Regions from separate parts of the Streptomyces sp. SAS_272 genome, predicted to be linked through region 1. Evidence: predicted binding sites of a transcription regulator. Region 1 holds the regulator's gene; the other holds the start of a gene.
The links. The regulator HspR, encoded in region 1, represses chaperone genes until heat shock. The targets are predictions, from matches to a motif close to TTGAGNNNNNNNNNCTCAA.
Positions count from the first base shown of each region.

Region 2: the regulator HspR is predicted to act here: its motif matches at 2,487-2,505, upstream of lon (endopeptidase La).

Region 1 is NZ_JBMNDR010000002.1:56,562-71,461, forward strand. Features, by position in the region: gene dnaJ (molecular chaperone DnaJ) at 25-1,200, shown strand; gene ACN6LD_RS01870 (heat shock protein transcriptional repressor HspR) at 1,206-1,661, shown strand; gene ACN6LD_RS01875 (hypothetical protein) at 1,891-4,068, opposite strand; gene ACN6LD_RS01880 (M48 family metalloprotease) at 4,088-5,536, opposite strand; gene ACN6LD_RS01885 (ATP-binding protein) at 5,942-8,728, shown strand; gene ACN6LD_RS01890 (hypothetical protein) at 9,054-10,700, shown strand; gene ACN6LD_RS01895 (DUF6406 domain-containing protein) at 10,706-10,954, shown strand; gene ACN6LD_RS01900 (sugar ABC transporter substrate-binding protein) at 11,253-12,362, shown strand; partial or broken gene ACN6LD_RS01905 (helix-turn-helix transcriptional regulator) at 12,774-13,754, shown strand; gene ACN6LD_RS01910 (helix-turn-helix transcriptional regulator) at 14,202-14,900, opposite strand, start outside.
Region 2 is NZ_JBMNDR010000066.1:6,838-21,737, forward strand. Features, by position in the region: gene ACN6LD_RS30095 (spermidine synthase family protein) at 1-4, opposite strand, end outside; gene ACN6LD_RS30100 (rhomboid-like protein) at 223-1,068, shown strand; gene ACN6LD_RS30105 (DUF5954 family protein) at 1,163-2,182, opposite strand; gene lon (endopeptidase La) at 2,528-4,948, shown strand; gene ACN6LD_RS30115 (MarR family winged helix-turn-helix transcriptional regulator) at 5,106-5,606, shown strand; gene ACN6LD_RS30120 (hypothetical protein) at 5,679-6,470, opposite strand; gene ACN6LD_RS30125 (sensor histidine kinase) at 6,839-9,835, shown strand; gene ACN6LD_RS30130 (roadblock/LC7 domain-containing protein) at 9,832-10,335, shown strand; gene ACN6LD_RS30135 (DUF742 domain-containing protein) at 10,332-10,754, shown strand; gene ACN6LD_RS30140 (GTP-binding protein) at 10,735-11,379, shown strand; gene ACN6LD_RS30145 (styrene monooxygenase/indole monooxygenase family protein) at 11,404-12,657, shown strand; gene ACN6LD_RS30150 (hypothetical protein) at 12,725-14,200, shown strand; gene ACN6LD_RS30155 (NlpC/P60 family protein) at 14,173-14,900, opposite strand, start outside.

The DNA.
Region 1 (14,900 bases):
CAGGCGGAAGGAGGGACGTCGAGGATGAGCACCAAGGACTTCATCGAGAAGGACTTCTACAAGGTCCTCGGCGTCCCCAAGGACGCCACCGAGGCCGAGATCAAGAAGGCGTACCGCAAGCTCGCCCGCGAGTACCACCCGGACGCCAACAAGGGCAACGTCAAGGCGGAGGAACGCTTCAAGGAGATCTCCGAGGCGAACGACGTCCTCGGCGACCCCAAGAAGCGCAAGGAGTACGACGAGGCACGCGCGCTCTTCGGCAACGGCGGCTTCCGTCCGGGCCCGGGCGCGGGCGGCTCCTTCAACTTCGACCTGGGCGACCTCTTCGGAGGCGGCGCCCAGGGCGGAGGCGCCCAGGGCGGCTTCGGCGGCGGCATCGGGGACGTGTTCGGCGGCCTGTTCAACCGCGGCGGCGCGGGCGCCACCCGTACCCAGCCCCGGCGCGGCCAGGACATCGACACCGAGGTCACGCTCACGTTCACGGAGGCGATCGAGGGCGCGACCGTCCCGCTGCGGATGTCCTCGCAGTCCCCGTGCAAGGCGTGCTCGGGAACCGGCGACAAGAACGGCACACCGCGCGTGTGCCCGACCTGCGTCGGCACCGGCCAGGTGGCCCGGGGCTCGGGCGGCGGCTTCTCGCTGACCGACCCCTGCCCCGACTGCAAGGGCCGCGGCCTGATCGCCGAGCACCCCTGCCTCGACTGCAAGGGCAGCGGCCGTGCGAAGTCGTCGCGGACCATGCAGGTCCGCATCCCCGCGGGAGTGACGGACAACCAGCGCATCCGGCTGCGCGGCAAGGGCGCCCCCGGCGAGCGCGGCGGCCCGTCGGGCGACCTGTACGTCGTCGTCCACGTCGGCGCCCACCCGGTGTTCGGCCGCAAGGACGACAACCTGACGGTGACCGTGCCGGTGACGTTCACCGAGGCGGCCCTCGGCGGCGAGGTCAAGGTGCCCACGCTCGGCGGCCCGTCGCTGACCCTGAAACTCCCGCCGGGCACGCCCAACGGCCGCACCATGAGGGCGCGCGGCAAGGGCGCGGTCCGCAAGGACGGCACCCGCGGCGACCTGCTGGTCACCGTCGAGGTGAGTGTCCCGAAGGACCTTTCGGAGAAGGCTCGTGACGCACTGGAGGCGTATCGCGAGGCGACCGCGGGCGAGGATCCGCGGGCGGAGCTGTTCGAGGCCGCGAAGGGAGCTTGAGAGTGATGGACGGCCGTCGGCGCAACCCGTATGAACTGACTCAGGAGACCCCGGTCTACGTCATCTCGGTGGCGGCCCAGCTCTCCGGCCTGCACCCGCAGACACTGCGTCAGTACGACCGTCTGGGCCTGGTCTCACCCGACCGCACCGCCGGCCGGGGCCGCCGCTACTCGGCCCGCGACATCGAGCTGCTGCGCACCGTGCAGCAGTTGTCGCAGGACGAGGGCATCAACCTGGCCGGCATCAAGCGGATCATCGAGCTGGAGAACCAGGTGGCCGCGCTCCAGGCCAGGGCCGCGGAGCTGGAGGCCGCGCTGGACGGCGCGGCGGCTGCCATGCAGCAGCGGGAGGCTGCGGTGCACGCCTCCTACCGGCGGGACCTGGTGCCGTACCAGGAGGTGCAGCAGACCAGCGCGCTGGTGGTCTGGCGTCCGAAGCGGCAGCATCCGGCGCCCGACTGAGACGCACCGCCCTGGCGCTCCGCACGACGCACGGCGAGCAAGGCGGCTGAGCACGAGGCAGGGCGAGCAGGGCGGTTGAGCACGAGGCAGGGCGAGCAGGGCGGTTGAGCACGAGGCACGAGGCACGCATGCGGGGCCCGGAGGTTTTCCCTCCGGGCCCCGCATGCGTGCGGCGGTCGGACCGCGGGGTATGCGAGTCAGCCGGTCGCCGTCGGCCGGCCGGGCCGGGTCACCGCTGGGTTCCCGGCTGCTGTCCGGGCCAGCTCGCGGGCGGCCCCTGGGTCCAGCCGCCGCCACCGGGCTGGTGCGGCTGCCCGTGCGACGGCCACTGCGGCTGCTGGGGCGCCGCGGGCTGGAAGCCGGTGGTGTAGGGCTGCGCGGGCGCGGTCGGGTACGGCTGCTGCCCGGCGGGCGCGTACGGCGGCGCGGGGTGGGCCGCGGGCGCGTACGGGTGTTGCGGCGCGGCGGGGTAGAGGTGCTGCGGGGCGGGGTGCTGCGCCGGGATCTGTGTCGCGGGCGGCAGGTCGAACTGCGGGAGGGGCGCCGTGCTGACCCGGTCCAGGAGGACGATGTTGGGGTTGCAGTCGGCGGGGTGCACGAACACGGCGCCGCCGGCCCGACGCTCCACCACCAGCAGACTGAACTCGGCGAGCGCCTGAAGCTGCGTCGGCTCGAGCACGTACTCGTAGACGCGCTGCCGTCCGGTCGCGAGGCTGGTGCTGTCGCTGTCGCCGGTGGTGCGGGTCGTGGACTCGTTGCTGGTGTGCGTGACGCTGGTGGAGGTGCCCGTCGTCGTGCTGTGGCTGCCGCCGGAGCTGGTGGAGGACGACGACGAGAACGGGTTGGATCCGCCCTGGTAGCTGGTGGAGCTGCTGCTGCCCCAGTTGCGGCCGCGGGTGACGGACTCGCTGTGGGTCGTCCCCCTGCTGACGGAGGAGCCGACCGTCTCGGCGACGGAGGTGTTGACGGTCCTGCCCTCGGTGTCGGTCAGCGAGTGCAGGACGAAGGAGTGCTCGCGGCCGATGAAGTCCGCCGCGACGTTGGCCTCCTGGTGGTTGCCGAGCTTCATGAAGGCGACGGTGCCGCCGCCGATCATCTGCTCGGCGGCGTCCCTCAAGTGCGGCTGCAGCAGGACGAGCGGGGACCCCCGGCGCTCGCAGACCTGCGCCAGCTGTTCGAGGTGGCGTCGCTGGAGGCCCTGCTCGCCGAGTGCCAGGAGCACGGCCGGGGCGGTCTCCTCGAACGAGGCCAGCCGCCGCATCACGCTCTGCACGGCCAGGTCCGCCAGCAGTTCCGTGCTCGCCGAGCCCGCGCCGAAGTCCAGGGCGAGGCAGGTGAGATAGCCGGGGCCGCGCCCTTCGCGGGCGGCGCCCAGCCGCTCCAGCGGGTGCACGAAGGAGACCAGGCGGAAGAGGCTGTCCCGCACCTGGTCCTTGTTCTTGTCGTTGAGCAGGTCGTCCGCGATGCGGTTGCGTTCGTCCCGGCTGAGGCAGGCGGTGTCGTCGGCCTCGCCCATCAGGACGCGCAGTCCCGCGCCCAGCCGGGCCACCGAGACGTCGTCGCCGAGGGCGCCGCACAGCTGGGTGAGGATGCGGGTGTCGACGGCGCGATCGGCGCGGCCCGCCTCGGGATTGTCGCCGTGGACCGCCTCGACCAGCGCGTGCACCAGCTCGTGCGGGCCCAGTCCGCCGACGATGCTGCTCTCGGCCATCCGGCTGGGCAGCAGCTGGACGTCGACGGGCACTCCGGCGGCCTCGGCGAGGACGGACAGCTCCCGGCACACCAGGGCCTGCGTCAGATCGACGACGATCACCGGCCGGTCCTGGAGCGTGGAGGCCCCGAAGACGGTGAGGAAGCCCTCGCGGCCGCGCTGGCTGCCGCCGAAGACGTCCAGGCGCCGGATGTCGGCGCCGAGGGGCAGCGAACCCCAGGCGTCCAGGCCGCGGACCCATTGCTCCTGCCCGCTTTCGTGGTGCTGCCGGCGCTGCTGCCACATCTGCCAGGAGGACTGGAAGTGCTTCTCCAGGGCGCTCTGTTGGGTGGTGAGGTGACCGGTGGCCGAGCTGAGCCGCTGGGCGGCGAGGGCCATCCGGGCCAGCGCGACGACGATCGCCACGACGCCGAGGACCGCCATGACGGGTCCGACGAAGTAGCTCAGCACGAAGCAGGCCGCAGCGACACCGCCGCCGACTTTCAGGGCGGAGCCGCGACGCTCCTCGTGATCGAGCCGTGCGGCGGTGGCCCGGTTCTCGTACCCGACCTCCACCTGCTGACGCTGCGGTTCCGGCTCGACGAACGGCCGGCGCAGCGACTCGGGGTCGCGGTGGACCCAGCCCAGACGCGGACCCGCGTCGAAGAGACGCAGGTAGCGGCCGAGCTGTCCGGTCCCGGTGCTTTCGACAGTCATGCGTGAGGCTCCCGGCCCGTCAGGCGACGAAGGTCTCGAGCGCGCGGATGCGCTGGTGAAGCGGCGGATGCGAGGACATGAGCCGGGCGACGGGGCTCTCCTTGCGTGCGGCGTCGTCATGGCCCTCGGCCTGCCAGCCCGCGAACACGGAGATCAGCAGGGGCCCGTACCCGAGCTGGCCGGCGAACCGGTCCGCCCGCAGTTCGCCCTGCCGGCCGGCCCAGGCGAGCAGGAACGGGATCGCGTAGAGGACGACGGCGGGCGGGAAGGCGAGGAAGGTCGCGACGGCGAAGGCGCCGAAGACGACGACGAAGACGCCGGCCGCCAGGCAGGAGAGTTCGGCGGTGAAGAAGAACAGGAAGCGCGTCACGAACTTGACGACGGTCATGAACATCCGGACCGGCACGGCGTACCAGATGCCGAGCAGCAGGGCCCAGGAGTGACCGCCGACGTGGTGCCCCAGCTCGTGGGCGAGGACGGCCGCCAACTGCTGGGGCGGCTGCCGCATCGCGCCGCGCGTCACACCGACGATGTGCCCTGCGGCGGCGGAGGCGTTGAGTTCGTCCGTGTCCTCCAGCCACAGTGTGTACTGGCTGCCGTCGATCCCGGCGCGGCGCGTGACGTCGTCCCAGATCGGCTGGAGCGCGGCCAGTTCGGCGCCGGTGGGCGGCCGCATCTTGAACAGCAGCCGCGCGAGGCCGCGTTCGGTGGGCCGGTGGAACACCAGCGCGCCGGAAGCGAGCCAGGCGACCACGAGGACCACGTCCAGACCGCTCGGCAGGGCCTGGGAGATCAGCCACACCACCAGCAGACTGCCCAGGAAGAGCGGCACGTTGAGCAGCAGCCTGGCCACCGAGGTGGCATCGGCACTGCGACGCACCTGCGGTACGCCGGGGGCGTTCGGGACCGGCGCGTACGGCTGCTGGGGATACGCCAGCGGCGGTGCCTGGCCCGGCGCCTGCTGCGGATGCTGCTGTGGTGCGAAGGACTGCTGCGGCGCGAAGGGATGCTGCTGCGGCGCCTCATGCGGGGGGTGCTGACCGTAGGCGGGCGGCTGCGGCGCGAACTGGGGCGGCTGAGCCGTCGCTTGGTACGGAGCCTGCTGGTACGGAGCCTGCTGGTAAGGAGGCTGCTGGTACGGGGGTTGCTGCGGTGCCGCGGCCTGGTAGGGAGGCTGCTGGTACTGCGGCTGGTGCGGTGGCGGGGTCTGGTACGGCGGGGTCTGGTACGGAGGCTGCTGCTGAGGCGGCGGGGTCTGGTACGGAGGCTGCTGCTGGGGCGGTGCGGCCTGGTACGGATGCTGGGGCGGTGCGGCCTGGTACGGCGCCTGCTGCGGCGGGACGGGAGGCGCGGGGGGACCGGGTGGGTAGGCCGGGTCCTGCGGCGGACCGGACGGGGCGTCGGGATGCCCGGGGCCGCTGTGCCCGTACGGGTTCTGGGGTTGGCGAGGGTCAACGGGATGGGTCATATGAGTTCGCCCTGAGGGAGATGGGCGCCATGAAGGCGCCCACTTGTGGACAGGTGAGAAATGACCGTCCCGCGGACGGCAGAAGACATGCCTCTGATGATTGAACTCGCCCCCGTGGCCGCCGAAGCGGATGTCAGTCATTGATCAGCAGCCGACACATGGTGCACGAATCGACTTCCCAAGTCCACCTGGAATGAGGGGAAGTGACGTCACAGTTGCAAGGCTTGGCCGCGTTCACCGTTGCCTCTAGGGTGGTGCCGCAAGATCGACAACGGGGGAGACGTTGCCCAGAAGACCGCTCGCGCACGAGCCCGTCATCATTCCCCGGAGCGAACGCGCCGAGCATCGGCGAGAACGCGCCGGACACCCCGGAATCGCCGGTCGGGTCGGTCGGGCCGAGCGCATATGACCGACCACGCACCGGGCGGCGGCACATGGCAGCGGTTCGCGAGCCTGGAGGCCGCGCTGCTGCGCGAGGTCCCGCGGCAGCGGCCGTCCGAGGACCGGCCGTCCGGCGGTGAGGACGAGCTGCGGGCGCAGCGCCTCGCCGCTCTGGTCTCCGCCCACCACGCCCCGCACCCGCACGACCCGACGGGCGGCGCGGTGCTCGTCGGCTGGGCGCGGACGGCGGCCGACGGTCCGCTGGACGTCCTCGTCGGCGGCGCCGCCCTGCTGGGCGGCCGCACGGACCCGGCCGACGGGACTGCCGCCCTGCTGAGGCTTCCCGCGGGCGCGCGTGGCCTGCGCCGGCCGGCGGGCACGGCGGCCGCCCTGATGGCCGCCTTCCCCTGCTGGAGCGCGGTCGCCGGCGTGACCGACGGGCTGCTCGTCGACGACGAGCCGAGGCCGGTGGACACCGCGGCCGCTCGCCGGCGGCCCACCCTGGAGGACTGCCTCCTCGGGGTGTGGCAGGAGCCCTTCGCCTGGCTGGTGTTCGCCGAGCCGGTGCCGCCCGCGGAGCTCGGCGAACTCACCGATGACGTGGCCGACGAACGGCGCAGGACACAGGCCAAGGCGGAGAGCTCGCCCGAATACGCCATCGCCGCGGCGCGACTTGAGCGCCGCCACAAGGAGCTGGCCAAGGCGTCGGCCACCGGACTGTGGCGCATACGGCTGCTGGCCGGCGGCCGGACGCCCGAGGAGGCGACCCGGGTGGCGGCGCTGCTGTGCGCCTCGGCGGACCTGGAGGGACTGCCGTACGCGCTGCGTCCGACCGGGCGGGTCGGCGACCTGGCCACCGCCCTCGGCGGGGCCCTCCCGGCGCCGGAGGAGTACCCCTGCCTCGCCGGTTCGGACCTGCTGGCTGCCCTGGCCAGGCCGCCGGCCCAGGAGATTCCCGGCGTACGGTTCGCCCTGCGCCCGGAGTTCGACGTCACCCCCGAGACCTCGGGCCGTCCCGCGCCGCCCGGAGCGGCTCCCGTCCGGCTCGGCTCCGTGCTGGACCGCAACCGCAGTCCCGTCGGCGCCCTCGAACTGACCCGCTCCACCCTGAACCGGCACACGTTCGTGTGCGGGGCGACCGGTGGCGGCAAGTCGCAGACCGTACGAGGCCTCCTCGAGTCGGCGACGCACGCGGGCATCCCCTGGCTGGTGGTGGAACCGGCCAAGGCCGAGTACCGCTTCATGTCGGCGCGGCTCGGGGACGCCGCCGAGGTCGTGGTGGTCAAGCCGGGCGATCCGGAGTCCCTCCCGGCCGGTCTGAACCCCCTGGAGCCGTCCGCGTACACGAGCGGCGAGCGCTTCCCGCTCCAGACGCACCTGGACATGGTGCGCGCCCTCTTCCTGGCCTCCTTCGACCCGCAGGAACCGTTCCCGCAGGTCCTGAGCGCCGCGCTGACCCGCTGTTACGAGGATCTGGGCTGGGACCTGACGCTCGGCGAGCCGACGTTCCCCGGCGCCGAACCGCGCTACCCGACCCTCGAGGACCTGGAGCACACGGCGCTGCGGGTCGTCGCTGACATCGGATACGGCAAGGAGGTCGCCGACAACGTCCAGGGCTTCATCAAGATCCGCCTGGCGGGGCTGCGCCTCGGCACCACCGGCCGCTTCCTCGAGGGCGGCAGACCGCTCGACTTCGGCGAGCTGCTGAAGCGCAACGTGGTCTTCGAGATCGAGGACGTCGGCGACGACAAGGACAAGGCGTTCCTGATGGGCACGATCCTCATCAGGCTCGTCGAGTATCTGCGCATGGAACAGCGGGTCACTCGTCGGCTGAGCTTTCCGCTGCGTCACCTGACGGTCTTCGAGGAGGCGCACCGCCTGCTGCGCCGCGCCGAGGAGAGCGGCGCGAGCGCCCACGCCGTGGAGATGTTCGCGGGCCTGCTGGCGGAGATCCGGGCGTACGGCGAGGGGCTGGTCGTCGCGGACCAGATCCCGGGCAAGCTGCTGCCCGACGTCATCAAGAACACGGCGGCGAAGATCGTCCACCGTCTGCCCGCCCAGGACGACCGGGAGGCGGTCGGCGCGACGATGAACATCACGCGGGCCCAGTCCGAGTACCTGGTCACGCTGCCGCCGGGCGAGGCGGCCGTCTTCACGGACGGCATGGACTATCCGCTGCTGGTGCGGATGCCGGACGGGACGGACCGCGAGGACGCGGGAGCGATCAGGCCGGCGTCGGCGGCGGGCATGACGGATCCGCGCAGTCGCGCGTGCGCGCCCGACTGCTCGACGGCCCCCTGCACACTGCGCGACCTGCGCCGGGCCCAGCGGCTGACGGAACAGGCCGAACTGCGGATCACGCTGTGGGCCGAGATGACGGTGGCGGCCCATCTGCTGGGCTGGACGACGCCGCTGCCGGGCGAGGACATGCGGCGCGAACTGGAGCCGTTCCGGGGTCGCCTGCTGGACTGCGCCATCGGCCAGGCCGTGGACGCGGCGGTGCACAGCCGGGCCGGCGCTCCTTCCCGCCCGGGCGCGCTCGCCGAGCATGTGGCGGCGGCGATGCGGGCCCAACTGGACGGGCTGGACCCGTGCCCGGTCGGCGAGCCCCGCTTCAAGGCGCGGAAGGGGACGAGGACACGGGTGTACTACCACGGGCGTCACGAGCCGTCGGTGCTGGAGGGGATCGTGGGCTGCACGGACACGTCGCCGGACTGGCGCGGCCGGTTCGCGCGCACGCTGTCGTGCTTCGCACGCTCGATCCGACGGCCGGACACCGCCGAGAGCAGCACGGGGGACGGAAGTGAGTGAAATTCACGAAAGCGAACGTCCGGTGGTTCCGGAGCTGCCTGCGGAGCAGACCGGCGGTGGACCGGGGTGGCGGGCGGAATCGACGGGAGAGCCGGAGGAGCCGAGGGCCGGCGACTCCGTGGCTTCGCCGGACGCCCCCACCCGAGACCTGAGCGACCGACCGGAACCGGAACCGGAACCCGAACAACCCGAACAACCGGAGCAATCCGAACAACCGGAACGATCGGAGACATCGGAACAACCGGAGTCGCCTTACGAGGCGCCCGAAGCACCCGAAGCCCCCGGCGACGAGCCGGAGCAACCGGAGCAGCGGGAGCCATCAGAAGTGGGAGAGCCGTCCGAGCCGCTGGAGCCGCTGGAGCCGCTGGAGCCGGCAGATCCGGTAGACCCGGCAGGCCAGGCGGACCTGGCAGAGCAGCCGGAGCAGCCGGAGTCATCTGAAGCGGCGGACCCGGCGGACCCGGCCGAGCAGCCGGAGCAGTCGGAGTCATCTGAAGCGGCGGACCCGGTGGGCCCGTCGGAGGAGCCGGAGCCGCCAGACCCGCACGAACAGCCGGAGCCGCCCGAGCAGCCGGAGCCGTCCGAGCAGCGAGAGCCGTTCGAGCCGTCCGATCAGCCGGAGCCGTCCGAGAAGGCGGACCAGGCTGAGCAGCCGGAGTCATCTGAACCGGCGGACCCGGCGGACCCGGCGGTTCCGGCAGGCCCGGCGGACGCTCAGGGCCCGGGGGACACGTCTGAGCTGCTGGAGTCGTCGGAGTCGTCGGAGTCGTTGGAGTCGTCGGATTCGCCCGAGTCGGCAGACCCGTGGGAGCCGTCGGACGAGGAGGCCGCGCCGGACATGGTCGAGGAGGGCGAGGTGGCCGTCGAGGGTGAGGAGGCAGGCGAGGGGCCGTCCGAAGAGGAGGCCGGCGGGGACGCAGACTCCCAGGACCAGGCGGCCGGGGCGGCCGGGGCGGCCGGGGCGGCGGAGGGTGCGCCGGCGGCCGAGGAGGCCGACCAGTCGCCGGGACGTGGCCTGATGGGGCGTCTCAAGGACGCCGTCGCCGCGGTGCGGGGCCAGGACAAGCCGACGGAGGTCCAGTCCGTCGTGGACCGGCCGGACATCCACAACCCGCAGGCCCTGAACGCGCGTCCGGATCGCTACGGAAATCCGCTGGAACGCGAAGACGGCACGCGTGTCCCGCTGTTCGACGGTCCGCCGCGACGGGAGCAGACGCGCCAGGGCGGTATCGGCGACTGCGGGATGATCTCCACCATGGGCGCCGTCGCCGGCCATCTGCCGGACACCATTCGTGACGTAGTGCGGGAACGCGACGACGGCGCCTATGAGGTGACTCTTCACGAGACGAAATACGCGGCCTCGCGGGATCGTTACGAGCCGACCGGGCGGCCCGTCCGGCTCACCGTCACCTCCGAGCTGCCGGTGTTCTCGGAGGTGCCCGACAGGGCGGCGTTCGCGCGGACGGCCGAAGTGGGAGTGGCCTGGCCGGCGATCCTGGAGAAGGCGATCGCCGGTGTGGACCAGACGTGGGACGACGAACGGCGGGCGAAGTGGGACCGCCAGCACCCGACGGCGGATGCCGGCACCCAGGGGTATGTGCGACTGGACAACGGCAGTTACGGCAACGAGCGTGCCGAGGTGCTCACCCAGCTGACGGGCCGTCCCTCGTCCGTCGTGGAATTCCCCAGCGGATACGACATGCAGGGACGCAGCGCGGACCGTCAGCTGATCGAGGACATCCGGGGGAAACTCGCGGACAACTGCCCCGTTCTCGTGGGTACGGTGTCGAGGGAGAGGAGCGAGGCGCCCCTCGCCAAGGACCTCATTTCCGGGCATGCCTACGAGGTGACCGAGGTGGACGACCGGGGACTCTTCCATCTGCGGAATCCCCACAACATCAACCACCCCGAAGAACTGACGGTCTCCGAGTTCAAGAAATACATAAAACCCAGCTACGTCACACTGGAGTGATGGTCATGTCCGAAGTCAGGCTCGTCCACGGAATTCCCGCGTTCGAGGACGGGATTCAATTCGGGGTCATTCATGTGGACGCCCGTCCCGGGGCGCCGCTGACGGTGAGGTTGGGAGTGGCGGCGGAAGACGAGCGGAGGTACACCCTCGAAGTGGGTGACTCCTTCGCCGTCCGGGACGAGAACTGGAAGGTCGACAGGGTGGAGAACCCCGGCAGCGACGACTGGTGCGTCGTCCTGAAGAAGACCGACTAGGGGCGGGGCGGGCCGGCGCCGACGTCGGCGAGGTCCGGGAGAGGTCCTCGACGGCCCGCGCCGGCCCTGTGGTTCCTTGGCCCGCCCTTCGCCTGATTTGTCCGGTCAGACCTTTTCAGGGCCTCCGCTTCGTCTCCATGTGTCTTCACACCCTGAGCGGAGTGTGACGTTGCTCCTTCGTTAAGCGGTTCTGCTTGACGACGGCGGTCGCCGCCGCGTTGGCTTCTCAGATACCCGGGTCACCAATGCCGCACCCCGGTCCGCAACGCCCCGAACGCACCTGAAGTGAGCACCCGAAATGCGTCGTATCGCCATAGCTGTCGTCGCCTCCGCGATGTCCCTCTCACTTGCCGGGTGCGGGATGCTGGGGGCCTCGGAGAAGACCGGCAGCGCGACACCGACCCGGAGCAACGCGATCACGGTGGGCGTGCTGATGCCGGAGGAGACGAACACCCGGTACGCGGAGTTCGACTACCCGATCATCAAGAAGAAGGTCGCGGCGCTCACGGACAACCAGGGCAGGACCGACTACGCCAACGCCGCCTCGGACGAGAAGACCCAGGACCGGCAGATGCAGAAGATGATCGACGACAAGGTCGACATCATTCTGCTGGACGCCGTCGACGCGAAGGCGATCGCGCCCATGGTGAAGAAGGCCAAGGAGGCGAACATTCCGGTCATCGCCTATGACCGCCTGGCCCAGGGCCCGATCGACGCGTACGTCTCCTTCGACAACGAGCTCGTCGGCGAGGTGCAGGGACGCAGCCTCGTCGAGGCCATTCCGAACGCCGGCGTGTCCGACAAGATCGTCATGGTGAACGGCTCGCCCGCGGACCCGAACGCCGGCCAGTTCAAGGCGGGCGCGCTCAGCGAGATCAGCGGACGGGTCACGATCGCAAAGTCTTACGACACCGACAAGTGGAGCCCCGAGGTCGCCCAGGCCAGCATGACGAAGGCGATCGAGGCGATCGGCAAGTCCAACATCGCCGGCGTCTACTCCGCCAACGACGCCATGGCCGGCGGCATCATCAAGGCCTTGGAGGCGGCGGGCGTCAAGGACACCGACCTGCCCCCGATCACCGGTCAGGACGCCGAACTGCCCGCCGTGCAGCGGATCATCAGCGGCGAGCAGTTCATGAGCGTCTACAAGCCCTACCCGGCGATGGCCGAGGCCGCCGCCGAGGCCGCCGTCGCCAAGGTCCAGGGACGTGACCTCCAGTTCGAGGCCCTCACCCGCGACACGGTCGACAGCCCGACCGACAAGGCCATTCCGGCCAAGCTGGTCACGGTGGTCGCGCTGACGAAGAAGAACATCCAGCAGACCGTCATCGCCGACGGCATCTACAAGGCCTCCGACATCTGCACCGCGAAGTACAAGTCCGCCTGCGAGGCCCTCAACCTGATCTGAGCCTTCGGCCGACGCCCGCCTCTGCGGCTGCGGCGGCCCTGGCTGAGACCCCGGCGAGAAGATCACCGGCCCGGCGCCTACCGCGCCGGGCCGGTGCTCGCATTCCCCCGTAGTTCCCCCGTCGTCGCCCCCCTCGGGCTGCCCGGCCGGACTCCCCCGTGGCCCGGCCGGGTCGGTTGCGTCTCCCCCCGGGTGCGGAGCACCCGGGGGAGAAGCGGAATCAACGATGCACCGTCGCAGCCGTCCTGCACCACCGTCAGCTTGTTGCAACGTGAGGGGAGGAGGCTGGGAGAAAATCGCACAGACGGGTGGTTTTTCCAGCCTCGGACCGGAGGAGCCGTGTTGCGGACCTCGTCCGGGCCGCGCATAGTTGCGCTCCGGAAGCGGCGTACGGCGGGGGTGGGATGCGCGATGGCCAGGCACGGGGCGGAGGAGCATCCACATGGCGCCGACCGACTGTGCGAGGCCGGGGACCGCGTGTACTCCCGGGCCGTACGGCGCGGCCGGGTGGCGCGCACCGACTCGGAGGCGGTTCCCTGTCTCCTGGAGCTGGCCCTGCTGCACCCCGACCCCGACGACATGGAGTGGCTGGTGCCGACCTCCCCGCAGGAGGTCATGACCCGTCTGCTGCGCGGAGTCTACGACGAGGTGAGCGCCAGTCAACGGCGGATGGGCTCGGCGGTCGCCGCCTTCGAGTGGTACGCCGGTCTGGGCGGTCCCGCGCGCGGCACGAGCGCCGGCGAGGGAGCGGCGATCCGCGTCCTGGACGGCGCCTCGCGCATCCAGGCCGCCCTCGACGCGGCGACCGAGGCGTGCACGACCGAAGTGCTCACCGTGCAGCCCGGCGGCATCCGGCGTGAGCACGAGCTGTCGGAGGGACTGCACCGCGCGCTGGAGCTTCGCGGTCGCGGTGTGCGCATGCGGGACCTCTACAACCATGTCGCCCGGCACGGTCAGGGCCTGCTCAACTACCTGGATCTGATGGGCGACACGGTCGAGGCCCGCACCCTGGACGAGGTCATCGACCGGCTGATCCTCTTCGACCGGACGGTCGCCTTCATCCCCGCCAACACCGACCGCACCATGGCCCTGGAGCTGCGCCACCCGGCCCTGATCTCCTACCTGGTGACGGTCTTCGAGCGGCTCTGGCGGCTGGGCGTCCCGCTGACCGCTCCGCTCCCCGACACCCGCATCGAGGGCATCTCGCACCGCGAGCAGTCCATCGCCGCGCTGCTGGCCGAGGGCCACCAGGACGCGGTGATCGCCGAGCGGCTCGGCATCAGCGTCCGCACCTGCCGGGCCCACATCGCCCGCCTCTCGGAGACGCTGGGCGCGGCGAGCCGGACCCAACTGGGCGTGCGCATCGCCCAGGTGGGCCTCGACCGCCCGTCGGGAGAGGGCGAAGACGCGGTGCGGGAGAGCGTGCCGGGCGGGGCGGCGGAGAGCGCAAGCACGTCGGGCGGGGTGGCGGAGAGCGCGAGCACGTCGGGCGGGGTGGCGGAGAGCGCGAGCGCGCCGGGCGGGGCGGCGGGGAGCGCGAGCGCGTCGGGCGGGGCTGCGGGGACGGGCGCGTCGGGCGGGGCTGCGGGGACGGATGGCTCCGTCGGCGTTCCTGCGCCGGGATCCGGCTCTTCCGCGGCTCCCGCCCCCTCCTCGTAGGCGACCGCTCCCGTCCCCTCCTCGTAGGCCACCGATCCGGATGTCTCACGGGCCGGCCACTGATCCGGCCGCCTCACGGGCCGGCCACTGCTCCGGCCGCCTCACGGGCCGGCCACTGCTCCGGCCGCCTCACGGGCCGGCCACCGCTCCGGCCGCCTCACGGGCCGGCCACCGCTGCGGCTATCGCTCCGGTTCCTCCTCCTGCCCGGGCGTCTGCGCCCGGCCGCGGCGCTGGTCCCGGTCGAGGATTCCCGACTGCCCGATGAGGTAGCCGAGTTGGGCGCGGCTCTCGCTGCCGAGGGTGGCGGCGAGCTTGGCGATGTGGACGCGCGCGGTGCGGATGTTCATGCCGAGGCGGTCGGCGATGACGGCGTCGGTGTGGCCCTCGACCAGAAGGGCCGCGATGGCCTGCTGCCGGGGCGTGACGCCGCCCCGGGACAGCCGGTGGACCGCCTGCGGGTACATCGGGAGGGCCAGCCGCCAGAGCCGGTCGAAGGTGGTGGTGAAGTAGGTGAGGAGGGCGGGGTGGCGGACCTCCAGGGCCAGTCGGCCTTCCTCGCCGGCGGGGATGAAGGCGACCGTGCCGTCGATGACGATGAGGCGGTCGGTGACCTCGTCGAGGGTGCGGGCCTCCGCGTCTCCCCGGAGCTGCTCGTAGCGGGCCAGCACCAGCGGCTGGTGGCGCTGGGTGTGCTGGTAGAGGGTGCGGATGCGGCAGCCGCGGTCGAGCAGGGCCTGGTCGCGGTCCATCGCGACGGGCTGGGCCCGCTCGCCGCGCGGGCCGCTGTAGTGGACGTGCGGCTGGATGCAGAGCACCTCGCTCGTCGCCTCGGCCATCGCCTCGGTGATGGCCTCGTTGATCCGCTCCGTGCCGCTGAG
Region 2 (14,900 bases), on a different contig from region 1:
GCATGCGTCCATCCTGGCAGTCCGCCGACGGCCGGGCGAGGGAAATCCGTGTGCGGCGGGTGCAGTTGACGTACGGACGTTCGAGCCGGGTTCGGGTCGCATGAGAATCACCCGAGAGGAGTCTCAGAGGTTTCTGTGAATCGGCCCAGGCGTGGCGCGGATCACAGACAGCGGGCGTGCGGGGCGCGAAGGGTGGGGGGTGAAACGGAAGGAGCGCCTCAGGTGGAACGCACGACCTCACCCACGAGCCCGCCCCTGCCCGGCGTCGCGGAACTGCCCGACGCCGCCGGTCTGCTGGACGGCATCCCCGGCCAGCGTGGCGCGCGGCCCGTCCCGCCGCTCGTCGAACGGCCCGGGGAACGGTGCGCAGCAGGCCCGGCCGAGCCGCCCGTGCGGACCGGCGCCGCCCCGCGTCCCCGCCTCCGGGCCGGATTCCGCGTGCGGGTCCCCGTGCCCTTCACCCTCGCCTACGCCGCCGTCCTCGCCTTCACCTCGTACGTCGCCGCGCACGCCGACCCCGCCCTGGTGTACGCCCTGTACCAGGGCTCCAGCACCGATGTGGCGCATCTGCTGCAGACGCCGGCGCTCGTCCTGACGGCCAGCGCGCTGTGGGTGGCGGGCGGCTTCGCCTCGCCCTTCACCCTCGGTTTCGTGGTCGTCCTCAGCACGCTGGAGCGGCGGATCGGCGGGGCCCGCACGGCGGTCGTCTTCCTGCTCGGACACATGCTGGCCACTCTCGCGACCGAGGTCCCGGTGGGTCTGGCCGTGCTGGTGGGGCGGCTGCCCGACAGTTCGCTCCACCGCCTCGACTACGGCATCAGCTTCGGCGTCGCCGCGAGCGTCGGAGCGCTGGCCGGACTGCTCGGGCCGTGGCTGCGCGGGCCCCTGCTCGTCGCGTTCGGCGGGATGCTGCTGCAGGATCTGATCGCCTACACCGACCCGCTGACCAACTGGGGCCATCTGATCGCGCTGGCGATAGGCGTCGCCCTCTGGCCGTGGGTCCGGCGCTGGGACCTGACGGGCCGGGCGGCCCGCCCTCGGCGGGCGGCGTCGCTGCCCGCGGCGTGAGCGCGGCGCGTGGCCGGCTCGTGAGCGCCCGGCCGATGCCGGGGGCGGACATGTTCCGGTGGGGCGGGCCCCGGTCGTCGACGTCGGGCGGGCCTCAGTCGTTGAACCGGACCGTGCCGTCCTCGCACAGGGTCGGGTGGAGCTTCATGGGACCGTACTCGTCCACGTCGGACGGGCGGGGCGGTTCGGGGCCGTCGGGGCCCAGCCGGATCATCCGTTCGACGCGGCAGACCCGGAACAGCCGGCCCTCCACGCTCGCCTCGTCCGCCCGGCCGGCCGCCCTGAACGCCTCGGCGGCCCGCGCGTAGAGGGCCTTCTTGCGCTCGTCGAAGCGGTAGAGCATCGCCCAGACCCGGGCCATCCCCTCGTACAGCGCGCGGCGCGCCTCGTGCGGGGTCGCGGCCAGCGAGCCGAACGGCGTCCAGTCCGTGCCCTCGCGCTCCGCCACCGAGAAGCCGACCGGCAGCCGGACCACGTCCGGATGGGTCAGCGCCGCCCGTGCGGAGTCCTCGCGGACGTCGGCGGGGAAGCGGGCGCCCGTGTACGTGAAGTCGCGCAGTCCCAGCCGCAGGGCGCCCGCCATCGGCCCCTCGTCCCGGCCGGGGTCGAGAGCGAAGCCCACGTCCGGCGACGGCGCGGCGCCCGGGTCCTCCCACGACGCGCCCGGGCCCTCCGGGTCGGTGGGCCGGGGCGGCTCCAGCCCGTCGTCGCCGGTCCGGGCGAACTCGTCGCCGCGCACCACCCGGTAGCGCACCCCCAGGGCCTCGACCTCGTCCGCGGGAGCCCGTTCCAGCACCGCGACCGCGGTCAGCAGCTCGCGCCGCACGGCCGGATCGCCGGCCCCGTCCTTCGCCTGGAACCACAGGTGCGAGTTGAGCCCGTCCCGGGCCTGCTGGGGCATGCCGTCCACGACCGGCTTCAGCAGACGCCAGCACGGCCCGTCGGCGGCCGGGTCCAGGGCGGCGACGCCGAAGACGGGCCCGCGCAGCGCGATGTGCGGATAACGCCTGGAGGCCTCGACGGCGTCCGCCTCGGTCACCCAGGCGACGGGGTCGTCGCGGAGGACCAGCTCCGCGTGGAGGGCGTCGAGACGTCGCTTCCAGTCATCGGTCATAAGCGCATTGTGGTCGGGGCGAAGGGCCGCTTCGGGGTGAATGCCGGAAGTGGGCGGGGTACGGGCAGGGGGCGCGAGGGGCGCGGCCCGTCGTGCGGCGGTAGGGGGTGCGCCCCCTGGGTCGGCGGAGGCCGTACCTGTGCGTCCCCCGTGAACTCCGCGCTCGCCGGCGACGACTCGCGCACCGCGCGGCAGGCTCGTACAGTGCCCGCCCCCCGGACGTCCGGCGTGCCCCGCCGGAGCGGTGTTGATCGCCCACAGCGAACGGCGCGGCCTACGGGGAACATTCCAGGGCTCAGGTGCATTGAGTCGGCATAGCTCAACTTGACTGCCGAAGGGGAGATCATGGCATCGACGTCCGCTCCGCTCACTCTGCCCGTGCTGCCTCTTGATGACGAGGTCGTGCTCCCCGGCATGGTGGTTCCGCTGGACCTCAACGACGCCGACGTACGCGCGGCGGTGGAGGCCGCCCAGGCCGCCGCCCGTTCAACACCGGGCAAGCCTCAGGTACTCCTCGTGCCGCGTGTCGACGGCACGTACGCGAGCACCGGTGTGCTCGGCACCGTCGAACAGGTCGGCCGGCTGGCCGACGGCGACCCGGGCGCGCTGATCCGCGGCCGCGGCCGCGTGAAGATCGGCGCCGGCACCACCGGGCCCGGCGCGGCGCTGTGGGTCGAGGGGACGAAGGCCGACCAGACCGTCCCCGAACCGCTGCCCGGTCATGTCGCCGAACTCGTCAAGGAGTACAAGGCGCTCGCCACCGCCTGGCTGCGCAAGCGCGCCGCCTGGCAGGTCGTCGACCGCGTCCAGGCCATCGACGACGTCTCCGCGCTCGCCGACAACTCCGGCTACTCGCCGTTCCTCACCACCGAACAGAAGGTGGAGCTCCTGGAGACCACCGACCCGGTGGCCCGTCTGAAGCTCGCCGCCCAGCAGCTGCGCGACCACCTCGCCGAACAGGACGTCGCCGAGACGATCGCCAAGGACGTCCAGGAGGGCGTCGACAAGCAGCAGCGGGAGTTCCTGCTGCGCCGCCAGCTCGAAGCCGTCCGCAAGGAGCTGCGCGAGCTCAACGGCGACGGCAAGGACGCGGCCGAGGAGTCCGACGACTACCGGGCCCGCGTCGAGGCCGCCGACCTGCCCGAGAAGGTCCGCGAGGCCGCCCTCAAGGAGGTCGACAAGCTGGAACGCTCCAGCGACCAGTCGCCCGAGGGCTCCTGGATCCGCACCTGGCTGGACACCGTCCTCGAACTGCCCTGGAACGAGCGCACCGAGGACCGGTACGACATCCAGGACGCCAAGTCCGTCCTCGACGCCGAGCACGCGGGCCTGGAGGACGTGAAGGAGCGCATCACCGAGTACCTGGCCGTGCGCAAGCGCCGCGGCGAGCGCGGTCTGGGAGTGGTCGGCGGCCGGCGCGGCGGCGCGGTCCTGGCCCTCGTGGGCCCGCCCGGCGTCGGCAAGACCAGCCTCGGCGAGTCCGTCGCGCACGCCATGGGCCGCAAGTTCGTCCGCGTCGCCCTCGGCGGCGTCCGCGACGAGGCCGAGATCCGCGGCCACCGCCGTACGTACGTCGGCGCGCTGCCCGGCCGGATCGTGCGGGCGATCAAGGAGGCCGGGTCGATGAACCCGGTGGTGCTCCTCGACGAGATCGACAAGGTGGGCTCCGACTTCCGGGGCGACCCGGCTGCCGCCCTCCTCGAAGTGCTCGACCCGGCGCAGAACCACACGTTCCGCGACCACTACCTGGAGGTCGAGCTCGACCTGTCGGACGTGGTGTTCCTGGCCACCGCCAACGTGCTCGAAGCCATCCCGGAGGCCCTGCTCGACCGCATGGAGCTGGTCCGCCTCGACGGCTACACCGAGGACGAGAAGGTCGTCATCGCCCGCGACCACCTGCTCCCGCGCCAGCTGGAGCGCGCGGGCCTCGAGGCGGACGAGGTCACCCTCGAGGAGAGCGCGCTGCGCAGGCTCGCCGGCGAGTACACCCGCGAGGCGGGCGTGCGCACCCTGGAGCGGTCCATCGCGCGGCTGCTGCGCAAGGTCGCGGCCCAGCACGAACTGGGCGAGCGGAAGCTGCCGTTCACCATCGGGGGCGAGGATCTGCGCGGCCTGATCGGCCGGCCGCACCATGTGCCCGAGTCCGCCCAGGACCCGGCCGAGCGCCGGACCGCAGTCCCCGGTGTCGCGACCGGTCTCGCGGTCACCGGCGCGGGCGGCGACGTCCTGTACGTCGAGGCCTCGCTGGCCGACCCGGAGACGGGTGCGGCGGGCCTGACCCTGACCGGTCAGCTCGGCGACGTGATGAAGGAGTCGGCGCAGATCGCGCTCAGCTTCCTGCGCAGCCACGGGGCCGAACTGGAGCTGCCGGTGGGCGACCTGAAGGACCGGGGCGTGCACATCCACTTCCCGGCGGGCGCGGTCCCCAAGGACGGTCCGAGCGCGGGCGTCACCATGACGACCGCCCTCGCGTCCCTGCTGTCCGGCCGGCTCGTCCGCACGGACGTGGCGATGACCGGCGAGGTGTCCCTCACCGGCCGGGTCCTGCCGATCGGCGGCGTGAAGCAGAAGCTGCTGGCCGCGCACCGGGCGGGCGTCACCACCGTCATCATCCCCAAGCGCAACGAGCCCGACCTGGACGACGTGCCCGCGGAGGTGCTGGACACGCTCGACGTCCACGCCGTCACGGACGTCCGCCAGGTGCTGGAGCTGGCGCTCGCGCCCGCCGCGAACGGCGCGACGCCGGAGGTTCCCGTGGCGGCGTGACGGACGCCGTGGGAGGGACGAGGGCCCGGGACCCGTGGGGACCGGGCCCTCGTCATGCCCGTGGGCGGCCCTGCGAGCCGCCGCCGGGCACTGGCTGCGAAATACTGAGGAGCTGCGCCGATGGCGGCGACCGGCGAACAAAAGCAGAGGTGCTGACGTGCACGAGGACACAGACGGCGACGGACGCGGGGACGAGTCCGGCGCGCCGTCGCGCGGGGTGGAGCGGGACGACCGGGAGTTCCTGTCCCTGGAGCGGGAGCTGACGGTGCTGTTCCGCCGGGCCCGCGCCAACCAGGGGGAGATGGCCCGCGAGGTCCATCCGGACCTGGAGTCCGCCGCCTACGGGCTCCTCGTCCGGCTGGAGGAGTGCGGCCGGCAGCGGGCCACCGAGCTCGCCGCCTACATCGGCGTCGGCAAGGCCACCATGTCGCGCCAGCTGCGTGCCCTGGAACAGCTCGGCCTCGTCGCGCGCGCACCGGACCCGGCGGACGGCCGGGCCTGGCTGGTCGACCTCACCGAGGAGGGCCGCACCCGGGTGAGCCGGGTCCGCGAGGCCCGCCGTGAGCGGTACGTCAGCCACTTCTCCCACTGGGACCGCGTCGAGGTCGAGGAACTGGCACGACTGCTGCACCAGCTGAACCGGGGCATGGAGAAGTAGCCCCACCGGGCCGAGGCCGCCGGGCCGAAGCGGTCGGGTTCGGGGTCGCCGTGGCGGGTCCGGGCGGCCCGGTCACGGCTCCACGCACACCACCGTCGCGTCGTCGTGGGTCTTCGCCCGGCCGAGCAGGGGACGTCCGGCCGCCTCGTCCGCCCGCTCCAGCTCCCGCACCCGCTCCACGAGGGCCCGCGCCCCCTGCTCGCCCACCAGGGCGAACAGATCCCCCCAGTCGCCCTGGCGGAACAGCTCCGCCCAGCGCCCGGCCCCGTCCGACAGGGCGGCGAGCGAACGGACCTCGCCACGCGGCACGGACCCCGTCACCGCGCGGGCCGCCACCGACGGATCGGCCGCCGCCGTGAAGAAGCCGCCCTCCCGGTTGCGCAGCGTGCCGTCGACGACGTCGGCGCTGCGCAGCAGGGCGCGCGGCACACGGGCCAGCCGGTCGTCCTGGACGGCGGTCACCGCGCCGTCGGGTGAGGCGAGCAGCAGCGTCGCGTCGCACAGGACCAGGTACTCCACCGTCCGCGGCGACCAGCGCGCCAGGACCGCCGTCGCCTGAGGCGTGCGCGGGTGAGAAAGGTCACAGGTTTCCGCATGGGCCTCGGCGGTACGTGCGATGGCGAGGGCGAGCGCCCCGGCCAGCGGAACATCCGTGAGCGAAACGGTCAGTTCGGTCAGGGCGCCGCCCAACCGTGCCGTGAACCAGGGGACCGAATGCAGACAGCCCCCGCCGTCCCTCGGCGGAGTCACCCCGTCCAGGAGGACGAGCGAACCTCCCTGCCCGGAGGCGGCGAGCCCGACACCCGCGAAGTCCTCGTTGGGGCGGGCCCGATCGCCGGCCTCCGACACAAGTTCCGTACGCATCCGGCCAGTCTGCACGAGCCCTTCACAGCCTTCGCGAAAGGCTGGCAACACGCGCCGAACGGGTACGCCGTCGCAGGTCAGACGCCTGTTTTGGGCGGGAATGAAGCACTCCGGGAACGCGTGTCGGCGAATACTGCCAAAGCCCGCCGCCCACGTCCAACCGGCCGACCGGACGGGGTTGCTGCACGCGCCAGAGGAACTTGCCCGCCAACTCCCCTCCGATGTTCACTCCTTCGGGTGGCGGGGCCGACGATGCGCGGCCCCTGCCCACCGGCACTGGGAGGGTCGGGAGCCGTACCGGACGTAGGCGTCAGTTGACAGAGCGTCACATCCGGCCCCTGGAACACGAGTCAGGAATGCGAGCACCGGTGCAGAAGACGCGGCCTCGGCGTACAGGCAGGCAGACGGCCTCCGAGGGGGGCGCGGAGCGCACCCCCGTCGGCAAGGGCCGTCCGACCCATGTGCGCAACCGGCTGATCGTCGCGGTGGCCGTGGTGGCCGCCGCCATCGCCGGCGCCGGCGCACCCTCCGTCCTGGCCGCCTCCGGCCAGCTGAAGGACTCCCAGGACCTGGTCACCCTGGCCGAGCAGACCCAGGACGCCCTCGCCCTCGCCCGGTCCCTGGCGGACGAGCGCGACGAGGTCACCGCCTACGTGGCGGCCGGGCGCGTCAAGTCCAGGGCCCCTTCCACGCAGAGCAGCACCAAAGTGGACCTCCAGGTGCGCGAGCTGACCGCCGAGACCGACGTCTCCGCCGCACTGCGCGCCGCCCTCGCCGCCGTCCCTTCCGCGCGGCGGTCGGCCCTCACCGGCAAGAACACGGCGCTGCAGGCGCACCAGGACTACTCCGAGGCGATCGCCGCGCTCCATGCGCTCGTCGACCGGCTGGCGGAGGACACGCCGCCGCGCGCGGGATCCGGCGCGTACGCCTTCGCCGAACTCGACACCGCCGTCCAGCAGGCCGCCGCGACCCGCGGACTGCTGCTCGCGGCGCTCAGCGTGCCGACCACCACCGAGACGGACTACGACCCCGTCACCGGCCGGACGAGCACCGAGAAGGTCTCGAGCGACGCCGACGCCGCCCAGCGCGACGCCCTCACCGCCGCCGCACAACAGGCACGGCTGCGCTCCGACGCGGCCCTCGCTGACTTCCGCGAGGGCGCGCCCCAGGAGGCGCTGGCCTCCTACGACTCCACCGTCACCGGCGGCGACGTCGACACCGCCGAGGCCTATCTCGCGTCCCTCACCGACCAGCCCAGGCTGAGCGACCGCGAACTCGGCACCGGCGTCAGGAAACTGGACGTCGCGCTCTCCGCCCGCCTCGACCTGATGCGCGGGGCCGAGGCCTCCCTGTACGGCCACCGCGCGGAGGACCTCGCCCGGCTCCGCGACGACGACGTCACCGGCCTGGAGATCCGCGTCGCCGTCCTCGGCGCGCTGATGCTGCTCGCCGTCGCCGTCGCCACGGGCATGGCACGCAGCCTCACCCGCCCGCTGTCCGTGCTGCGCCGCGGATCGGCCAGGCTCGCGGAGGCGGAACACCCGGCGGCCGAGGAACCGATCGGGTTCACCGGCCGCAACGACGAGTTCGCCCAGGTCGTGCGGTCCGTCAACGCCCTGCACGAGCACGCCGCGACCCTCCACGAGCGGGTCGCCACGCTGGAGTCCGACCGCAAGCACCTCGTCGGGCAGCGCCAGCGGATGGCCGACGCCCGGGAGGAGCTGCGCGCCGAACTCGGCGACGCGGCGGCCCAGCTGGACGGCCTGCGGGACAGCATCAGCGGCACCTTCGTCAACCTCGCCCTGCGCACCCTGGGCCTGGTGGAGCGCCAACTCGCCGTCATCGAGGGTCTGGAGGAGCGCGAGCAGGACCCTGACCGGCTGGCCACCCTCTTCAAACTCGACCACTTCGCCACGGTCATGCGCCGGCACAGCGAGAACCTGCTGGTGCTGGCCGGCACCGAGCACGTCCAGCAGCACGCGGGCCCGATCCCGCTGGTGGACGTGGTCCGCGCAGCGGTCAGCGAGATCGAGCGCTACGAGCGCGTCCGGATCTCCGCGCTCCCGCCGCACGCACATGTGGCGGGCTTCGCCGCGGACGACCTCTCGCACCTGCTGGCCGAGCTGATGGAGAACGCCACCTCGTTCTCCCCGCCGGACCTGCCGGTCGAGGTCTCCGGCTGGCTCCTGGAGAACGGCGAGGTCATGCTCTCCGTCCAGGACGAGGGCATCGGGATCACGGAGGACCGGCTGAGCCGCCTCAACGCCCGCCTCGCCGAGTTCGACCCCGCGACGCCGTACGACCAGGAGGGCGAGGACGGTCTCGGTCTCGGCCTGTACGTGGTGGCCCGGCTCGCCCACCGGCACGGGGTGCGGGTGCGGCTGCGCGAACAGAAGCAGGGCGGAGTGGCGGCGGTCGTCGTCCTGCCGGCCCCGCTGCTGGCCGCCGCCCCGGCCGCCGCGATCCCGGCGACGTCCCCGGCCTCGGCCGCCGCCCAGAGCTTCACCCTCCCCGGCGCGGACGCGGAGGCCAACTCCAACGTCCTGCCCGGCCGTTCGCCGTCCGCGGACCCGCTGGTCGCCCTGGCGGAGCGGACGGTCCGGGAGGCACGCCCTCCGGCGGGGCAGACGCCCGAGCCCACGCCGGCGCCCGAGGCCGCTCCGGCGCCCGAGCCCGCGCACGACGAGCCCGCGCACGTGCAGCCGTCCGAGTCCCTCGCCGCGCCCGCGCCCGTGTCGACGCCGACGGCGGATCCGGCGGCGCAGCCGCCCGTGGAACGGCCCGCCGAGACGACGATGGAACTCCTGCTGCCGATCCCGCCGGACTCGCCGGACGCGGGGGAGGAGAGCACCCGGCGGCGGAACGACGACCCCGCACCCGCCGGGGAGAAGCCCGCGGTACCGGCCGCGCGACCGGCCCCGGCCGCTCCGGTGACGCCCGGGGCCCGGCCGGAACCCCGCACCTCGACCGACACCGAGAACGAGAACGACACCGAGAACGACACCGACACCGCCCTCGACACCGAAGCCGAAGCCGAGCACACCCGCACCCCCGACGCCCCGGAAGAGCTCGTCACCGACAAGGGCCTCCCGAAGCGCACGCCCAGGATCACCGCACCCGCACAGGCCCCGCGCCGGCGGACCGCCTCCGTCGACGCGGACGCCCTCCGCCGCCGTCTGGGCGGCTTCCGTCGGGGGGCGGAGGCCGGTTACCGCGACGTCGAAGCGGAGATCGCCGAACGAACGGGCCAGAACCGGGTCCCGTCACCTTCTGCGGAACCGGACGCACCGCGTCCAGCAGCTCAAGAAGTACACGCACACGCCGAAGAAGACACGGGGGGCACAGTCGAGGAGGCAAGCAGTTGACCGCGCCCAGTACCTTCGCACTGAGCAGTGAAGCCCGAAACCTGCACTGGCTGTTGAGCAACCTCGTGGAGGAGGTCCCCGGCATCCAGTCCGTCGCGGTCGTCTCCTCGGACGGCCTGCTGCTGCTCTCCTCGGACCCCGGCCGCAACGCCGCGGCCCGGCAGGCCAGAGAGGCCAGGCCCTCCGGACCCCGGGGGTCCTCGGCGGATCTCGCCACCATCGTCTCCGGCATCGGCAGCCTCACCATCGGGGCCGCCAAGCTCATGGAGTTCGGCGGGGTGAAGCACACCATGGTCGCCATGGAGGAGGGCAGCCTCTTCGTCATGTCGATCAGCGACGGCTCGCTCCTCGGCGTGCACGGCTCCGCCGACTGCGACATGAGCGTGGTGTCGTACCACATGGCGCTCTTCGTGGGCCGCGCCGGACACGTGCTCACCCCGGAACTCCGCAGCGAGCTGCGAAAATCCCTGGAGTCCGAGACGACCGGGAGTCTGCGATGAGCACGGGCCCGAAGAACGTCAGGCAGCAGCTCCCCGTCCGCGGCGGCGACCGCAGGCCGGCCCGTGTGCGCCCCTATTCGCTCACCGGCGGCCGCACCCGCTTCGGTCACGTCCTCCTCGTCGAGACGTTCGTGGCGGCGCTCGAGGCCCCCGAAGAACGGCGGGAGTTGACGGGAGGGTCGCTCAAGTCGACCGTCATGCCCGAGTTGCGGGCCATCGTCGAACTGTGCCGCCGGATGCGCACGGTGGCCGAGATCGCCGCGTTGCTGCGGATGCCGCTCGGCGTGGTCCGGGTGCTCCTCAGCGACCTCGCGGACCAGGGAAAGATCCGTGTGTACGGCACCGGTACCGCTCACGGTACGGGCCGTCCCGACCGCGCTCTGCTGGAAAGGGTGCTGAGTGGACTCCGTCGTCTCTGACGCCGCCTCCTCCCCCGGCGTCACCCCCGTCGTCGAACGCGACGAACCCCTGCAGCCCTGGCAGACGGACCGCACGCGAGCCCCCGTCGCCACGAAGATCGTGGTGGCGGGCGGCTTCGGAGCCGGCAAGACCACCCTGGTCGGCACCGTCTCGGAGATCGAGCCCCTCCAGACGGAGGCGCTGATGACCCAGGCGAGCGAGGAGACCGACGACCTCACCGGCACCCCGGAGAAGGTCACCACCACGGTCGCCATGGACTACGGCCGGCTCACCCTCGACGACGACCTGGTGCTCTACCTGTTCGGCACGCCGGGCCAGCAGCGGTTCTGGTTCATGTGGGACGACCTGGTGCGCGGCGCGATCGGCGCGGTCGTGCTGGCCGACACCCGTCGTCTGAAGGACTGCTTCCCCGCGCTGGACTACTTCGAGAGCTGCGGGCTGCCGTACGTGGTCGCCGTCAACCACTTCGACGGCAGTGACCTGTTCGAGCCTGCGGACGTGCGGGAGGCGCTGACGGTCCCCCCGCACATACCTGTCATGATCATGGATGCGCGACGCCGGATCTCGGTGATCGAGACCCTCCTGGCCCTGGTGGGCCACGCGCTCGACGAAACCCCCGAGTAATCCTCGTTTAGGAGCCATCCCCGCATGCGGAAGATACTCGTCGTCGGAGCCGGCCAGTCCGGACTCCAGCTCGCCCTCGGCCTCCAGTCGCACGGGTACGAGGTCACCCTGATGTCGAACCGGACGGCGGACGAGATCCGCTCCGGTCGCGTCATGTCGACGCAGTGCATGTTCCACACGGCCCTGCAGCACGAGCGCGACCTCCAGCTGAACTTCTGGGAGCAGCAGGCCCCGAAGATCGAGGGCCTCGGCGTCTCGGTCGCCGCCCCGGGCTCGCACGACCCCGGCCCCACCCAGCGCGCGATCGACTGGCTGGGCCGCCTCGACGGTTTCGCCCAGTCCGTCGACCAGCGCGTGAAGATGGCCGGCTGGATGGAGACGTTCGCCCAGCGCGGCGGCCAGCTGGTGATCCACGGCGCGGCGGTCTCCGACCTCGACTACTTCTCCCGCGCCTACGACCTCGTCCTGGTCTCCGCGGGCAAGGGCGAACTCGTCCAGATGTTCGGCCGCGACGCAGGGCGCTCCCCCTACGCCGAGCCGCAGCGCGCCCTCGCCGTCTCCTACGTCCACGGCCTGGGCCCGCGCCCGGAGCACCCGGACACCGAGGCGGTCCGCTGCAATCTGGTCCCGGGCGTCGGCGAACTGTTCGTCATGCCGACGCTCACCACCTCCGGTCGCGCGGACATCCTGTTCTGGGAGGGCATACCCGGCGGCCCCCTGGACGCCTTCAACGGCGTCAAGGACCCGGCGGAACACCTCTCCCTGACCCTGGAGCTCATGGAGAAGTTCACGCCCTGGGAGTACGCGCGGGCCACCCGGGTCGAATTGACCGACGCCGGCGGCACCCTGGCCGGCCGCTATGCCCCCACCGTCCGCAACGCCGTCGGCCGCCTCCCCGGCGGCGGTCTGGTGCTGGGCGTCGCGGACGTCGTCGTCGCCAACGACCCCATCACCGGCCAGGGTTCCAACTCGGCCGCCAAGTGCGCGGCCGCCTACCTCGCGTCGATCCTCGAGCGCGGGGAGAAGGAGTTCGACGAGGAGTGGATGCGCGCCGCCTTCGACCGGTACTGGGACACCGCGCAGCACGTCACCAAGTGGACCAACGCGATGCTGGGCCCGCCGCCGGAGCACATCGTCAACCTGCTGGGCGCGGCCGGACAGCTGCCGCCCGTGGCTGATCGTTTCGCCAACGCCTTCAACGACCCGGCGGACTTCGAGAACTTCTTCTACGAGCCGGAGAAGACGGCCGCCTATCTGGCGGAGGTCAGCGGGGCCTGAGGAAGCGGGTGGCGGGAATTCACGCAACGGCCGTGAGGGGGACCGGCCGCGGTGCCATACTCGCCCGATGCCGTTTCTTGAAGACAAGTTTGCCGGCCTGCACCGTGTCGGAACACGTTCCTTCGGCGAGACCGAGCGCAACCTCGTCGGAGTGAACGGCCCGCACGTCCTGCCCCACAACGAGACCGGAGTGATCGGCTGGGGCACCTCGTGGCGCATGCAGGGGTATCTGCTGATGGCCCGGCGCACCGGCCGGCCCGACTACGCCGAGCGGCTCGCGGAACTCGTCGACCAGGTCCTCCTGGCGCGCGACGACCTCCGCGGCGTGAGCGACTTCCGCGGCCGCAGCCTGCCGGTGTGGAGCACCGCCCACAAGTTCACCGCCGCCTCCGTCGTCCTGCACGACACGGACGGCCGGCCCGCCCTCGAGATCACGGTCTGTCCGCCGCACGCCAGAACCGCCAGAGTCGCCGTCCACCCGGACGGCGACCGGCACTTCCGCATATCCGTGACGGGACCCCAGCGGACGGACGTCGAGGTGTCGGGGCTCAGCCTCGACCCGCTGGACGACCGTCGCGCGGACCGGGTCCTGTACGCCGCGTACGAGCAGCGCACCGCGGTCACCGCCCGGCTGCTGCCGTCCGACCCGCCGGCCCGCGGCCCCCGACGACCGCGTCCCGGCGTCTACGCCGCACGGCCCGCCATGGTCTCGCTCGCCGCCCAGACCGGCATGATCACCTATCCCATGGCCGGTCTGGCCCGGCTCGCCCGTGAACGCCCGGAGGCCGTGCCCGCCGCGGTGCGCGGACGCGTCGACGGCTACCTCGAGGCGGTGGACCGGGCGATGCGCGTCCACGACGAGCAGTGGGGCGCCACGGACGACGGGCATGGCTTCTACCGCTGGCTGCCCGACGAACCCGTCTCCTTCGCGGGGGCCGAGCTGCCCACCAACGAGTTCCTCGCGATGGGCCGCACCGCCGTCCAGCTCGCCGTGGTCACCGGCGAGGCCCGCTGGCGCGACCGCGCCGCCGCGATGGCCCGCGCCCTGCACCGGGACCTCGCGGTCTCCGACGGTGTGGCCGTATGGCCGTACTGGCCCGGCTACGGCCGCGTGTACCAGGGGTGGGAGGCGACCGGCTCGCCCGAGACCGACGGCTCCGGCGTCCGCCCCTCCTACCGCGCGGTCACCGTCCCCGAGGACGTCACGCACGCCCTGATCGACATCGACTTCCTCTGCCTCTACCACGACGCCCCGGGCCTTCCCGAGGTCTTCACCCAGGCCGACATGAGGGCGGTGGCGAACACCTTCACCCGCAACGTCGTCGAGCGCCGCGGCCGCGGCCGCACCCTGCGGATGCGGCACGACGTCGGCGGCGAGGGGCGGCGCGGCACCGACCGGGAGCAGGCCCACGTCGCCGCCTGGCTCCCGCTGCGCCGCTGGTCCCGTGAGGTGCCCCGGCTCGTCCGCGCGATCCGGCCGGCCACGCCGCCGCTCCCGTTGATGGGCGTGGACTCCTACTGCGCCGCTCTCCTGACGTCCTGACCCGCCGTTGCGTGCGGCCCGGCGTGCGGACCCGCCGTCGCCGTGCCGCGGTCCTTCGGAGGTGCGGAGCGCCCCGGGGACGCCCCCGGACGGCCCGGGCGCACCGCTCCCAGCACCGGAAAGGACGCGATCGGCGAGATCGTGACGCTCTCGCCGGTCCTCGGCGCCTGGACCACCCTCCCCCCGCCCAGGTACAGCGCGACATGGGTGGCCTCGGGGAAGTAGACCACCAGGTCGCCGGGGCGCAGCTCCTTCAGCGGGATCCGCGGCAGGCGCGCCCACTGCTCCTGGCTGGTGCGGGGGATCGGGGTCCCGGCGTGTCCCCAGGCCTCGGACGTCAGGCCCGAGCAGTCGTACGACCGGGGGCCCTCCGCGCCCCATTCGTAAGGCTTCCCGATCTGCCGTACCGCGTACCGGACGGCCCGTTCGCCCTCCTTCGACGGCTTGCCGTCGTCCGTGCCGAGCGCACCGGAGGCGACCAGCCTCTGCTGCGCCTGCGCGACGCCGTCCCTCTCCAGCCGCTCCAGAGCGGCGAGCCGGTCGGCGGTGAGCGAGGCCAGCAGTTTCTCGACGGCGGCCAGCCGCCCGCGTACGGCGTCGCGCTCCTTCTTCCTGCGCGCCGTCAGGGTGAGCTGCGCGTCGAGGACGGCCCGCGCCCGGCGTGCCAGAGCGTCGGCCCGGCGTTCGCCGCTCGCCAGCC